Variovorax paradoxus: one gene and its partners. The protein of the gene in region 3 interacts with the protein of the main gene of each other region in a pairwise test. Links are inferred from orthologs where the notes say so. Each region holds a gene or a part of one and is shown on either strand. Other genes may lie near its edges. The genes, in order: QFZ42_RS10515, glnL and glnK.

Region 1 (4,661 bases), 2.9 Mb from region 3 along the record:
CAGCGCGGGCACCATGCCGTCCTTGTCCGTGGTCCATGCCGAGCCGTCCAGCCGCAGGAAGGCCGCGCCTGCGCTTTCTTCGCCGCCGAAGCCGAGCGATCCGTCGACGAGGCCATCGACAAACCACTTGAAGCCCACCGGCACCTCGTACAGCTTGCGGCTGAGCTGGGCCGTGACGCGGTCGATCATCTGGCTGCTCACCACTGTCTTGCCCACGGCCGCCTGCGCCGGCCATTGCGGCCGGTGCGTGTAGAGGTAGTCGATCATCACCGCGAGGTAGCTGTTCGGCTGCATCAGGCCCGAACTGCGTGCGACCACGCCATGGCGGTCGTGGTCGGTGTCGCAGGCAAAGGCGATGCCGAAGCGGTCTCTCAGCGCGATCAGCTGGTGCATCGCGTCGGGCGACGACGGGTCCATGCGGATGCGGCCGTCCCAGTCGAGAGACATGAAGCGGAAGGTCGGGTCGACCTCCTGGTTCAGCACGGTGAGGCGCTTGAGCTTGTACCGCTCGGCGATGGCTGGCCAGTAGTGCACGCCGGCGCCACCCAACGGGTCGACACCGAGGTCGATCTCCACGCCGCGGATGGCATCCATGTCGAGGACTTGGGCCAGATCTTCGATGTAGGTGTTGAGGTAGTCGTGCCGGTGCGTGGTCGAAGCGCGCAGCGCCTGCGCGAGCGGCATGCGCTTCACGCCTTCGAGCCCGTTTGCCAGCATCTTGTTGGCCGCAGCCTCGACCGCGGAGGTGATGTCGGTGCCCGCCGGGCCGCCGTTGGGCGGGTTGTACTTGAAGCCGCCGCTTTCGGGCGGATTGTGCGAAGGCGTGATCACGATGCCGTCGGCCAGCCCCGTGGTGCGGCCGCGGTTGTAGACCAGGATGGCATGCGAGACGGCAGGCGTCGGCGTGTACTCGTCGTCCTTCGACAGCATCAGCTCGACGCCGTTGGCGGCCAGCACTTCGACCGCGCTGTTGAATGCGGGCGTGGAGAGCGCATGCGTATCGATGCCCAGGAAGAGCGGACCGTCGATGCCTTTTTGCTTGCGGTAGTCGGCAATCGCTTGGCTGATGGCCAGCACATGCCATTCGTTGAACGCGTCGTCGAACGAGGAGCCGCGGTGCCCCGATGTTCCGAAGGCCACGCGCTGGGCGGGCACCGACGGATCGGGCCGGCCCGTGTAGTAGGCCGAGATGAGGCGCGGGACGTTGACGAGGAGGTCCAGCGGTGCGGGCTGGCCCGCGAGAGGATGGGTCTTTTGGCTCATGTCGAGTGTTGCCGATCGAGTTGAATCAAGTCGGCAACATCATGCCGCAGGATGCGCCTGCGAACGAAACAAGCGGAAAGCGCCTCAGGAGGCCAGAGCGTCCATCAGTTCGGTCTCGATGGCCAGCTGCGTCTTCTGCCCTTGCAGCTCAGGGCCGCTGATCAGGAACGTGTCTTCCACGCGCTCGCCCAGGGTCGTGACCTTGGCGAGTTGCAGATTCAGGTGATGCCGTGCGAGCACGCGTGCTACCGAATACAGCAGCCCCGCACGGTCGCTGGCCGAGATGTTGAGCAGCCAGCGCTGCGCCTTGTCGTCGGGCAACAGGCTGATGCGCGGCTTGATCGGGAAGCTGCGCACGCGGCGCGACACCCGTCCCACGCTGGGTGGAGGCAGAGGGCCGGCTTCGGTCAGCGTTTGTCCAAGGCCGGACTCGACCATGCTGATGAGATCGCGGTAGTGGTCGGGCAGGAAAGTAGTTACAACCTGGAAGGTGTCGAGCCCGTAGCCGTTGCTCGTGGTGTGTACTTTTGCGTCAAGGATGCTGAACGACGACTGGTCGAAATAGCCGCAGATGCGCGCGAACAGGTCGGGCTGGTCCGGCGTGTAGACCACCACCTGCAGCCCTTCGCCCACCGGCGAAAGACGCGCCCGCACGATGGGCGGCGCCTTGGGGTCGACGGGTACGTTGGATGGCGGCACGAAGCGCGAGAGCTGCTTGGCATGCCACGCGATCTCGGCCGCGTCGTGGCGCATGAAGTAGCCGACATCGAGCGTGTCCCACAGCGCCTTGTGCGCTTCGAAGCGCTGCGCGTGCAACGCGAGCTGCACCAGTGCCTCGCGCTTGCGCGATTCGACCTCGGCGTCCGGGTCGGGCATGCGGCCACCGAGCGCGCGCAGGGTGTAGCGGTACAGGTCTTCGAGCAGCTTGCCCTTCCAGGCATTCCAGACGCGCGGCGAGGTGCCGCGGATGTCGGCGATGGTCAGCAGATAAAGGGCGGTGAGGTAGCGCTCGTTGCCCACGCGCTTGGCGAAGGCGCCGATCACCTCGGGATCGCTCAGGTCTTGCTTTTGCGCCACCTGGCTCATCACCAGGTGTTCGGCCACGAGGAATTCGATCAGCTTGGAGTCTTCGCGCGCGATGCCGTGCTGCTTGCAGAAGCGCTGCACGTCGCGTGCGCCGAGCGTGGAGTGGTCGCCGCCGCGGCCTTTGGCAATGTCGTGGAACAGCGCCGCCACGTAGAGAATCCAGGGCTTGTCCCAGCCGGCCGCAAGCTGCGAGCAGAACGGGTATTCATGCGCATGCTCGGCGATGAAGAAGCGCCGCACGTTGCGCAGCACCATCAAGATGTGCTGGTCCACCGTGTACACGTGGAACAGATCGTGCTGCATCTGGCCCACGATGCTGCGGAACACCCGCAGGTAGCGCCCCAGCACCGAGGTCTGGTTCATCAGCCGGAAGGCATGCGTGATGCCGTAGGGCTGCAGCAGGATGCGCATGAAGGTCTCGTGATTGACCGGATCGTTGCGGAACTTGCTGTCCATCACGTGGCGCGCGTTGTAGAGCGCGCGCAGCGTGCGCGCCGACAGGCCCTTCACGCCGATGGTCTTCTGGTAGAGCAGGAAGGTCTCGAGAATGGCGTGCGGCTCGCGCTCGTAGAGGTCGTCGCTCGCAATCTCGATCAGCCCCGCGCGCTCGTAGAAGCGCTCGTTGACGGGCGTGTGTTGCTCGTCCATCGGCTGCAGGCGCTCCGCGATGTTGAGCAGCAAGATCTGATTCAACTGGGACACCGCCTTGGCCGCCCAGTAGTAGCGCCGCATCAGCGCCTCGCTCGACTTGCGCTGGGACTCGCTCTCGTAGCCGAAGCTCGCGGCCACGGCGGTCTGCAGGTCGAACACCAGGCGGTCTTCGCGCCGGTTGGCAATCACGTGCAGCCGCGCGCGGATCAGCGAGAGCAGGGCCTCGTTGCGCTTGATCTGCTGCGCCTCGAAAGAAGTGGCCAGGCCGTTCTTGGCAAGGTCGTCCCAGCGGCTGCCGAATCCGGCCGCCTTGGTCATCCAGAGAATGGTCTGCAGGTCGCGCAGGCCGCCCGGCGACTCCTTGCAATTGGGTTCGAGCGCGTAGGGGGTGTTGTCGTACTTCTGGTGGCGGTGCCGCATTTCCTGCGACTTGGCCATGAAGAAAGCCTGCGGATCGATGGCCCGGGCAAAGCGGCGGCGAAAAGCCACGAAGAGCTTCTTGTTGCCGGTGATCAACCGCGATTCGAGCAGCGATGTCTGGACGGTCACGTCCTTCTCGGCTTCGGCCAGGCACTCCTCGACCGTGCGCACGCTGGAGCCGATTTCAAGGCCCGCGTCCCAGCAGTGGCCGATGAAGGCCTCGATGCGAGCCGGGTCGATTTCGCTGGCGTGGCCTTCGGGCGGCAGCAGCAACAGCACGTCGACGTCGGAATACGGAAACAGCTCGCCGCGGCCGAAGCCGCCCACGGCCGCCAGCGCGAGCGAATCGCCGAAATCGGCTTCGCGCCACAGCGCGCACAGCGTCTGGTCGGCCAGCGCCGACAGCTGGCGCAGCACCGTGTGCACGCTGCGCGTGGGCGCGCGTGCAAGCCGCAGGGTGTCGAACAGCGCGAGCTTCTTTGCGCGATAGGCTTCGCGCAGCGTGGCGACATCGATCTTGGCGGGTTCGATCACGGCTTTGTCCGGGGCCGTGCGCCGCTCGCGCGGCTCACGTTTTCGTGGAGGTGACGAACGAGGGCAGGGGCGGGCTGCCTTCCGACAGCGTGAGCACTTCGTAGCCCGTTTCGGTGACCAGCACCGTGTGCTCCCATTGCGCCGAGAGCGAATGGTCGCGGGTGACGATGGTCCAGCCGTCGTACTGGCCGCCCTTGAAGTCTTCCTTCACCTCGCGCTTGCCGGCGTTGATCATCGGCTCGATGGTGAAGATCATGCCGGGCTTGAGTTCTTCCAGCGTGCCCGGGCGGCCGTAGTGCAGCACCTGCGGTTCTTCGTGAAAGCGCTGGCCCACGCCATGGCCGCAAAACTCGCGCACGATCGAATAGCCCTGGCCCTCGGCGAATTTCTGGATGGCATGGCCGATGTCGCCCAGGTGGGCCCCCGGGCGCACCTGCAGAATGCCGTGCCACATGGCTTCGAAGGTGACGCTGCACAGGCGCTTGGCCGCAATGGAGGCATCGCCGATGATGTACATGCGGCTGTTGTCGCCGAACCAGCCGTCTTTGACGACGGTCACGTCGACGTTCATGATGTCGCCCTTTTTCAAGGGCTTGTCATTGGGAATGCCGTGGCAGACCACGTGGTTCACCGAGGTGCAGAGCGACTTCGGAAAGGGCACGCTGCTGGCGCCCATGTAGCCCACGGTGGCCGAGGTGGTGCCCTGC
Region 2 (4,498 bases), 1.6 Mb from region 3 along the record:
GAAAACAAGATCCATCCGGGCGAAGCCGCCAGCAAGGACCTGTACCACCTGCCGCCGGAAGAAGACGCGCTGATCCCGACCGTGTGCCACAGCCTCGACCAAGCGCTGGAATACCTCGACAAGGACCGTGCGTTCCTGACCAAGGGCGGCGTGTTCACCGATGCCTACATCGATGCGTACATCGACCTCAAGATGCAGGAAGTCACGCGCTTCCGCATGGCGACCCATCCGGTCGAGTTCGACATGTACTACTCCCTGTAAATCGGCGGGCGCAAGCCCCTGACGGGTAAGTAAGACAGAAAGGACGGCTTCGGCCGTCCTTTTTCGTTGACGCGGAACATCTTGTCACCGATGGAGTCGAATTGCATGAAAATGCGCCTTTGTCGCGCCATCCACCGATTCTCATGAAGACTGCTTCTCTCATTTTCCTGGCTGGTTCATTGTTGGCCGTCGCCGTGCCGGCGACGTCGCAGGAGCGCGTGTGGCGCTGCGGCAATGAATACACCAACAACTCGACCATTGCGCAGCAAAAAGGCTGCAAGGTCATGGAAGGCGGCAACGTCACCGTCGTGCAAGGCTCCGGGATGCCGGCCGCCAAGTCTTCGGGCGGCGGCGGTGGCTCCTCCGCTGCGCGTGCGCCCGCAGGCAGCCCGCGCGTCGAAGGCGTCGACCAGCGCGCGCGCGACGGTGAAGCGCGTTCGGTGCTCGAAGCCGAGCTCAAGAAAGCAGAAGCCCGCCAGGCCGAGCTGCAGAAGGAATACAACAACGGCGAGCCCGAGAAGCAGGGCAGCGAAGGCCGCAACTACCAGAAGTATCTCGATCGCGTGGCTGAAATGAAGGCCGAACTGGCGCGCAACGAGAGCGACATCGCCGGCATTCGCCGCGAACTTGGCCGCCTGCCGGTCAAGCAGTAGTCAGTCCATCATGGCATTCGGGAAGAAGGCGGCCGGCGCCACGCCGCGCTTTCAGCCCTTCGATCTGCTGTCCACGCTGATTGCCGTGGTCAGCACCAACGGTTCGGTGCTGTTCGCCAACGCGGCCCTCGAAGACGCGCTGGGCACATCGCGCCGCACCCTCGAAGGTTCTCAGTTCGGCGCCTGCTTTCACGAGCCGCACGTGCTTCGCACCGCCATCGACGGCGCGCGCAGCAACGACTTCGCCACGCTGCGCTACGAAGCCTTCCTGCGCCGCGTCAACCACGAGCTGATGCCGGTGCAGGTCACCCTGGCGCAGGGCGACAAGTCGGGCGAGCTCGTCATCGAGATGTCGCCGCTCGAGCAGCAGGTGCGCCAGGACCGCGAGGAACGCCTGCTCGACCAGGCGCAGGCGAACAAGGAACTCATCCGCAATCTCGCACACGAAATCAAGAACCCGCTGGGCGGCATTCGCGGCGCGGCGCAGCTGCTGCAGATGGAGGTGGAGTCGCGCGACCTCATCGAATACACCCAGGTCATCATTCACGAAGCCGACCGGCTGCAGACGCTGGTCGACCGCTTGCTGGCGCCGCACCGGCGCCCGCACGTGGTGGGCGACGTCAACATCCACGAAGTCTGCGAGCGCGTGCGCTCGGTCATTCTTGCGGAGTTTCCGCGCGACCTGCACATCGAGCGCGACTTCGACGTGTCGATTCCCGAGTTTCGCGGCGACCGCGAGCAGCTGATCCAGGCCACGCTCAACATCGTGCACAACGCGGCGCAGGCCCTGGCGGAGCGCCGCGCGGCGGGCGACGCGCAGATCACTTTCAAGACCCGCATCGCCCGACAGGTGATATTCAATAAGCAGTGGTATCGATTGGCACTGGAATTGCATGTCATCGACAACGGACCGGGTGTGCCGGACACGATCAAGGACCGCATCTTCTATCCGCTCGTATCGGGAAGGGAAGGCGGGACAGGGCTTGGATTGACGCTCGCACAAACTTTTGTGCAACAGCATCACGGCGTGATCGAGTGCGACAGTGTCCCGGGCCGAACCGATTTCAAGATACTGATACCGCTGCCCTAGCAGCACGGCAACAAGGAGATGCATGAAGCCGATCTGGATAGTTGATGACGACCAATCGATCCGCTTCGTGCTGGAGAAGGCCTTGCTGCGCGAAGACCTGCCCACGCGCAGCTTCACCAACACGCGCGAGGTGCTGGCCGCCCTCGAACTCGCCGCCGACGACGAACAGCAGGGCCCGCAGGTCCTGGTGAGCGACATCCGCATGCCCGGCGGCTCCGGGCTCGACTTGCTCGACAAGATCAAGGCCAAGCACCCCGGCCTGCCCGTCATCATCATGACGGCGTTTTCCGACCTCGACAGCGCCGTTTCGGCGTTCCAGGGCGGTGCCTTCGAATACCTGCCCAAGCCCTTCGACCTGCCGCGTGCCGTCGAGCTCATCCGCCGCGCCGTCGACGAAAGCCAGCGTGAGGAAGTGGCCGAGGAGCGCATGGTGGCCGCGCCCGAAATGCTGGGCCAGGCGCCCGCCATGCAGGACGTGTTCCGCGCCATCGGCCGCCTCTCGCAAAGCAACGTGACGGTGCTCATCACCGGCGAATCGGGCTCGGGCAAGGAACTGGTGGCGCGCGCGCTGCACAAGCATTCGCCGCGCGCCAACGGCCCCTTCGTCGCCATCAACACCGCGGCCATTCCCAAGGACCTGCTGGAGAGCGAACTCTTCGGCCACGAGCGCGGCGCCTTCACCGGCGCGCAGACCATGCGGCGCGGCCGCTTCGAGCAGGCCGAAGGCGGCACGCTCTTTCTCGACGAAATCGGCGACATGCCTTTCGACCTTCAGACCCGCCTCTTGCGCGTGCTGAGCGACGGGCATTTCTACCGCGTGGGCGGCCACAACTCGGTCAAGGCCAACGTGCGCGTGATTGCGGCCACGCACCAGGACCTGGAGCAGCGCGTGAAGCTCGGCGGCTTCCGCGAAGACCTGTTCCACCGCCTCAACGTGATTCGCCTGCGCCTGCCCGCGCTGCGCGAGCGCGGCGAAGACGTGCCCGCGCTCACGCGCCACTTCCTGCAGGTGAGTGCGCGCCAGCTTGGCGTCGAGCCCAAGCGCATCTCCGATGCGGCGTTGGCCAAGCTCGCATCGTTCAGCTTCCCCGGCAACGTGCGCCAGCTCGAGAATATCTGCCACTGGCTCACCGTCATGGCGCCAGCCCAGCTCATCGAAGCCAAGGACCTGCCGCCCGAGGTCATGGCCGCCGCAGCCGGCGTGGAAGCAAAAGCCGCGGATACAGGCGTCGGCACGGCAACTCTCGTGCAACCCGCACCGTTGCTGTCGCCGAGCCCCGAGCGTGAATCCGCTCCGGCGAGCGCCGCGCCGGAAGCCAGCACTGAAGGCCTCGTGGGCGCCAGCAGTTGGGAGAGCGGCCTTGAAATGGAAGCCCAGGCGCTGCTGGCCGCCGGTCGCACCGACGTCTGGGACGCGCTTTCGCGCCGCTTCGAGTCGCGGCTCATCCTCACCGCCCTGGCCAACACCCGCGGCCGCCGCATCGAAGCCGCTCAAAAGCTGGGCATCGGACGCAACACCATCACCCGGAAGATCCAGGAACTGGGCATCGAATAGGCTGCCGCTTCGAATAGAGAGAAGGAGAGAGCGGCGGCCCATTCCAGGACCACCGCGACGACTGGGGCGAGCCTCAGCTACCGGCTTCGCTGTCCTAAAGTCAGCGAATCCAGCTGGAAGTTTCCGCTCTTGTCCCAAAGCCACGTGTCGACATACGTGTGGGCGCCGAGTCGCCCCGGGCTGGGCAGCGGCGATGCCGCTTTGATGAGCTCCGCGATCTTGCCCGGCACTTCCGGGGCATGGCTCGGCACGCGGCTGAACGTGACGTTCGTGACATTGCCGTTCGCATCGAGCTCGGTTTCGACCACCACCACGGCATAGACCAGCGGAGGAATCTTCCCCTTGTAGATGCGCTGGGCGTAGGCCTTGTAGATCTGGCGCGCGCCAGTCTTGCGATAGGCCCGCACGGCCGGTGTTTGCGCGGTGATCAGGCGCACGGTCGGCACGTCGGTCCTCGGGCTTGCCACCTCGTCGGGCGCGGAGGGGGCCGACTTGCCGTCTTCGGCCTTGTCCGCGGACTTGAAAGCCGAGCAGGCGACGAGGGTCAGCGCCGCTGCAATGATCGTGAGGGTGCGAATGGTCATCTTCGTCAAATTCCTTGGTCGAGATCGAGCACCACGGGTGCATGGTCGCTTGGCTTTTCCCACTTGCGCGGCACGCGGTCGATGATGCACCCTTTGACGCGCGGCACCAGCGGCTCGCTCACCAAGATGTGGTCGATGCGAAGGCCCCGGTTCTTCTGGTAGCCCAGCATCCGGTAGTCCCACCACGAATAGCTCTTCTCGGGCTGCTCGCACAGGCGGAAGCTGTCGACCAGGCCAAGCTGGAGCAGCGCCCTGAACTCCTCGCGTTCCTCGGTCGTGTGATGGATCGTTTCTTTCAGGCCCACCGGGTCATAGCTGTCGCGGTCTTCGGGCGTGATGTTGAAGTCCCCGAGCA
Region 3 (4,215 bases):
CGGCGGCGGCGTCCTCGGCCATGAAGCGCTGCACCACGTCCAGCAGGTGCCTGGCGCCATACACCTCGCCGCCGGGCACCAGGGCCGCTTCTTTCGCGCTTTCCGTGGGCAGCACCAGGCGTGTCGCAATGCCGCGGGTGTGCAGGGCGAGGGCCATGGCGAGCGCGCCGCGCACGGGGCGCAACTCGCCCGAAAGCGAGAGTTCGCCGGCAAACTCGTGTCCCGCGAGCCGGGCGGACTGTATCTGCCCGCTGGCGGCGAGGATGCCGAGCGCGATGGGCAGGTCGAGGCGGCCGGAGTCCTTGGGCAGGTCCGCCGGCGCCAGATTGACGGTGATTCTCTTGTTGTTCGGAAATTCGAGCCCGGCGTTCTGGATGGCCGAACGCACGCGTTCGCGCGCCTCCTTGACCTCGGTTTCCGCGAGCCCGACGAGCGTGAAGCTCGGCAGGCCGTTCGCCAGATGCACCTCGACCGTGACACTGGCTGCTTCCAGCCCAAGCAAAGCGCGGCTTTGCACCAAAGACAAGCTCATTTTTATGACTCTCCCCATTGTGGTGCGCCCGTTTTTGGTCGGACTTGTGCACCGCGAGCCCTTGAGGGCGTCGCATCTGAACACTCTTGTAACTTTTCATCGGTGTTGCGGATGCAGGGGCTGCGGCCATGCAGCAGGGCGGAACGAGCACTTTGGCACGCTCCCTGCTATGAAACGCTGTCCACCCCAACAATCCACCAACTCCGAGGAGTCTCGATGATGCACCGTAAATTCGCCCAGGCAGTGGCCGTGGTCGCCCTTGCAGCCCTGCCGATGCTGGCGAGCGCCCAGCTCTCGGGGAATGTGGCCCTGACCAGCAACTACAAGTTCCGCGGTCAGGACCAGGACATGATCGGGAAGAACGACTACGCCAAGACCAAGGGCTTCAAGCCCGCGATCCAGGGCGGTTTCGACTACGCGTTCGGCGAAAGCGGCTTCTACGTGGGCAACTGGAATTCCAGCGTCAACTGGCTCCAGGGCAACAGCATCGAGAGCGACATCTACGGCGGCTACAAGTTCAAGGCCGGCCCGTTCGACATGGACGTGGGCGCGCTGACCTACATCTACCCCGGCAATTCCATCGGCAACACGACCGAACTGTACGGCGCGGGCACTTGGGCCGACGAAGCCATCGGCTCGTTCACCCTGAAGTACTCGCACACGGTGTCCAAGGACTACTTCGGCTACGCCGGCTACAAGTCGGGCTCGGGCCTGAAGGGCACCAACACCGGTTACCTGAACCTGGCCTACAGCAAGGAAATCGTGCCCAAGCTCACGCTGAAGGCCGCCCTCGGCTACACCCACATGTCCAGCGACATCCGCAGCCTGGGCTACAAGAGCTACGTGGACTACAACGTGGGCGTGTCGTATGACTTCGGCAACGGCCTGGCACTGGCCGGCTCGGTGCAGGGCGCCAACAAGAAGAGCTCCTACCTCGCGCTGAGCAACCCGGGGGTCGACTTCGGCTTCGGCCCGATCGGCCAGCAGTACTACTCGCCCAACAAGGCGCGCTTCATCGTTACGCTCAGCAAGACGCTGTAAGCAGGCACAAGAACAAGGTGCGGCCCAAGCTGCCGCGCCATTCATTCCATCCAAGAAGGAGAAAGTCATCATGAAGCTGGTCACAGCCATCATCAAACCGTTCAAGCTCGACGAGGTGCGCGAGGCACTGTCGGCCATCGGCGTGCAGGGCATCACGGTCACGGAGGTCAAGGGGTTCGGTCGCCAGAAGGGGCACACCGAGCTGTACCGCGGCGCCGAGTACGTGGTCGACTTCCTGCCCAAGGTCAAGATCGAAGCAGCGGTATCCGACGACCTCGTCGACCGCGTGATCGAAGCCGTCGAGGGTGCGGCCCGCACCGGCAAGATCGGCGACGGAAAGATTTTTGTCTACAACCTCGAGCAGGTCGTTCGCATCCGCACCGGTGAAACCGGCCGCGAAGCCCTCTGATCAGCCCGGAAAAAAACAACCATGAAAAAACTGCTTGTTTCTCTTGCACTCGGCTTGAGCGTGCTCGCTGCCGGCACGGCCGCCTTCGCACAGGCGCCCGCGGCGGAAGCGCCAGCTGCAACCGCACCGGCGGCCAGCGCCCCGGCTCCCGCGGCTGCTCCTGCGGCTGCGGCACCTGCCGCAGCCCCCGCTGCTGCCGAAGCAGCACCCGCCGCAGCGCCGGCTCCTTCCTTCAACAAGGGTGACACCAGCTGGATGATGCTGTCCACGCTGCTCGTCATCATGATGACCGTTCCCGGCCTGGCGCTGTTCTACGGCGGCCTGGTGCGCAGCAAGAACATGCTGTCGGTGCTGATGCAGGTGATGGTCACCTTCTCGATGATCGTCGTGCTGTGGCTCATTTACGGCTACAGCATCGCGTTCACCGAAGGGAATGCCTTCTTCGGCGGATTCGACCGGCTCTTCATGAAGGGGATCTTCGATCCGGCCACCGGTGTGTTCGCGCCCGGCGCCACCTTCAGCAAGGGCGTCTACATCCCCGAACTGCTGTTCGCCGCCTTCCAGGCCACCTTCGCCGGCATCACCTGCTGCCTGATCGTGGGTGCCTTCGCGGAGCGCGCCAAGTTCTCGGCCGTGCTGCTGTTCATGGTGATCTGGTTCACCTTCAGCTATGCGCCGCTCGCCCACATGGTCTGGTTCTGGATGGGCCCTGACGCCTACGCCTCCAAGGACGTGGTCGATGCCATGAACGGCAAGGCCGGCCTGATCTGGCAGTGGGGCGCGCTCGACTTCGCCGGCGGCACCGTGGTGCATATCAACGCCGCCGTCGCCGGCCTGGTCGGTGCCTTCGTCATCGGCAAGCGCGTCGGCTACGGCAAGGAAGCCTTCACGCCGCACTCGCTCACGCTCACCATGGTCGGCGCTTCGCTGCTGTGGGTCGGCTGGTTCGGTTTCAACGCCGGTTCGGCCCTCGAAGCCGGCACCAGCGCCGTGCTCGCCTTCATGAACACCTTCACCGCCACCGCTGCCGCGGTGCTCGCATGGTGCATCGGTGAAGCGCTGATGCGCGGCAAGGCCTCGATGCTGGGTGCCGCTTCGGGTGCCGTTGCAGGCCTCGTGGCCATCACCCCGGCCGCCGGCAACGTCGGCCTGATGGGCGCGATCATCATCGGCTTCATCGCCGGCTTCGCCTGCCTCTGGGGCGTCAACGGCCTCAAGAAGCTGCTCGGCGCGGACGACTCGCTCGACGTGTTCGGCGTGCACGGTGTCGGCGGTATCGTCGGTGCGCTGCTCACCGGCGTGTTCAACACCCAGGCACTCGGCGGCCCCGGCCTCGTGGGCGACTGGGTCACGGCCAGCGTCATCTCCAACGGCATCGGTGCCCAGGTCTGGATCCAGCTCAAGGGCGTGCTGCTGACCATCGTCTGGTCGGGCGTGGTGGCGTTCATCGCCTTCAAGATCGCCGACCTCACCATCGGCCTGCGTGTGTCGGAAGAAGAAGAGCGCGAAGGCCTCGACATCTCCTCGCACGGCGAGACCGCATATAACAGGTAACCCCCCAGTCTTCGCGCACTTCGTGTCGCTTCGCCAACCCCCCTGCTGGGGGCAACACCAGCGGCCCGGCAAAGCCGGTTCCGCGGTGTTTCTGGAAGAAGGCATGCGGTGCGCGGGCTGGTGGTGAGAAGAAGAAAAAGCAGGAACGAGTTTTTCAGCAAGGTCTCCTTTGGATGTTCAGCCCGCGAGCGCTTCGGCGTCAGCGGGCTTTTTTTTTGGCCTGCGGGGGAGCGGATGCACAATGCCGAGATCATGTGGACCACCCTCGAAGACAGCCTTTGCGAGCTCGGCGAATCGCCGTTCTGGCACCCGCACGAACGCTCGCTTTACTGGCTAGACATTCCGGGGCGCGCGGTGCTGCGCACGCGCGGGGAAATCGGCACGGCCGGTGCCAAGGTGGAACGCTGGGCGCTGACCACCGAGCCCGGTTGCATGGCGCCAGCGCGAAGCGGCGGGTTGGTGATCGCGCTGCGCGACGGCATCTACCGGGCTCGTGAATGGGGCGGTGAACTGGTCGCAATGGCGCGCGTGGCGCACGACGTGCGCACCATGCGCTTCAACGACGGCAAATGCGATGCGCTGGGCCGTTTCTGGGCCGGTTCGCTCAACGAGGCCAAGGACAAGGCCAACGCCGCGCTCTACTGCTTCAACGCGCGCACCGACACCGGCGTGGCGCCGA

What was found.
Region 1: the proteins of glnK (region 3) and QFZ42_RS10515 interact in binary tests that used the Escherichia coli proteins (3 or more experiments, as listed by UniProt). The link is inferred for Variovorax paradoxus from one-to-one orthologs.
Region 2: the proteins of glnK (region 3) and glnL interact in binary tests that used the Escherichia coli proteins (3 or more experiments, as listed by UniProt). The link is inferred for Variovorax paradoxus from one-to-one orthologs.

The regions. Positions count from the first base shown.
Region 1 is NZ_JAUSXG010000001.1:2,243,314-2,247,974, forward strand. The notes cover bases 1,148-4,274. They hold QFZ42_RS10515 ([protein-PII] uridylyltransferase), read right to left. Parts: upstream 3,955-4,274; coding sequence 1,348-3,954; downstream 1,148-1,347. Other genes in these bases: pgm (phosphoglucomutase (alpha-D-glucose-1,6-bisphosphate-dependent)), read right to left, coding at 1,148-1,263; map (type I methionyl aminopeptidase), read right to left, coding at 3,989-4,274. In the rest of the region: more of pgm, read right to left, coding at 1-1,147; more of map, read right to left, coding at 4,275-4,661.
Region 2 is NZ_JAUSXG010000001.1:3,495,555-3,500,052, reverse strand. Bases 1-2,964 are described here. They hold glnL (nitrogen regulation protein NR(II)), read left to right. Parts: upstream 1-924; coding sequence 925-2,004; downstream 2,005-2,964. Other genes in these bases: ntrC (nitrogen regulation protein NR(I)), read left to right, coding at 2,027-2,964; QFZ42_RS16590 (hypothetical protein), read left to right, coding at 405-914; glnA (type I glutamate--ammonia ligase), read left to right, coding at 1-261. In the rest of the region: more of ntrC, read left to right, coding at 2,965-3,559; QFZ42_RS16575 (hypothetical protein), read right to left, coding at 3,637-4,143; xth (exodeoxyribonuclease III), read right to left, coding at 4,149-4,498.
Region 3 is NZ_JAUSXG010000001.1:5,110,501-5,114,715, reverse strand. The notes cover bases 632-3,312. They hold glnK (P-II family nitrogen regulator), read left to right. Parts: upstream 632-1,643; coding sequence 1,644-1,982; downstream 1,983-3,312. Other genes in these bases: QFZ42_RS24315 (ammonium transporter), read left to right, coding at 2,004-3,312; QFZ42_RS24325 (TorF family putative porin), read left to right, coding at 749-1,573. Also shown: QFZ42_RS24330 (YifB family Mg chelatase-like AAA ATPase), read right to left, coding at 1-532; more of QFZ42_RS24315, read left to right, coding at 3,313-3,536; QFZ42_RS24310 (SMP-30/gluconolactonase/LRE family protein), read left to right, coding at 3,789-4,215. UniProt on the Escherichia coli protein: Involved in the regulation of nitrogen metabolism. Regulates the activity of its targets by protein-protein interaction in response to the nitrogen status of the cell.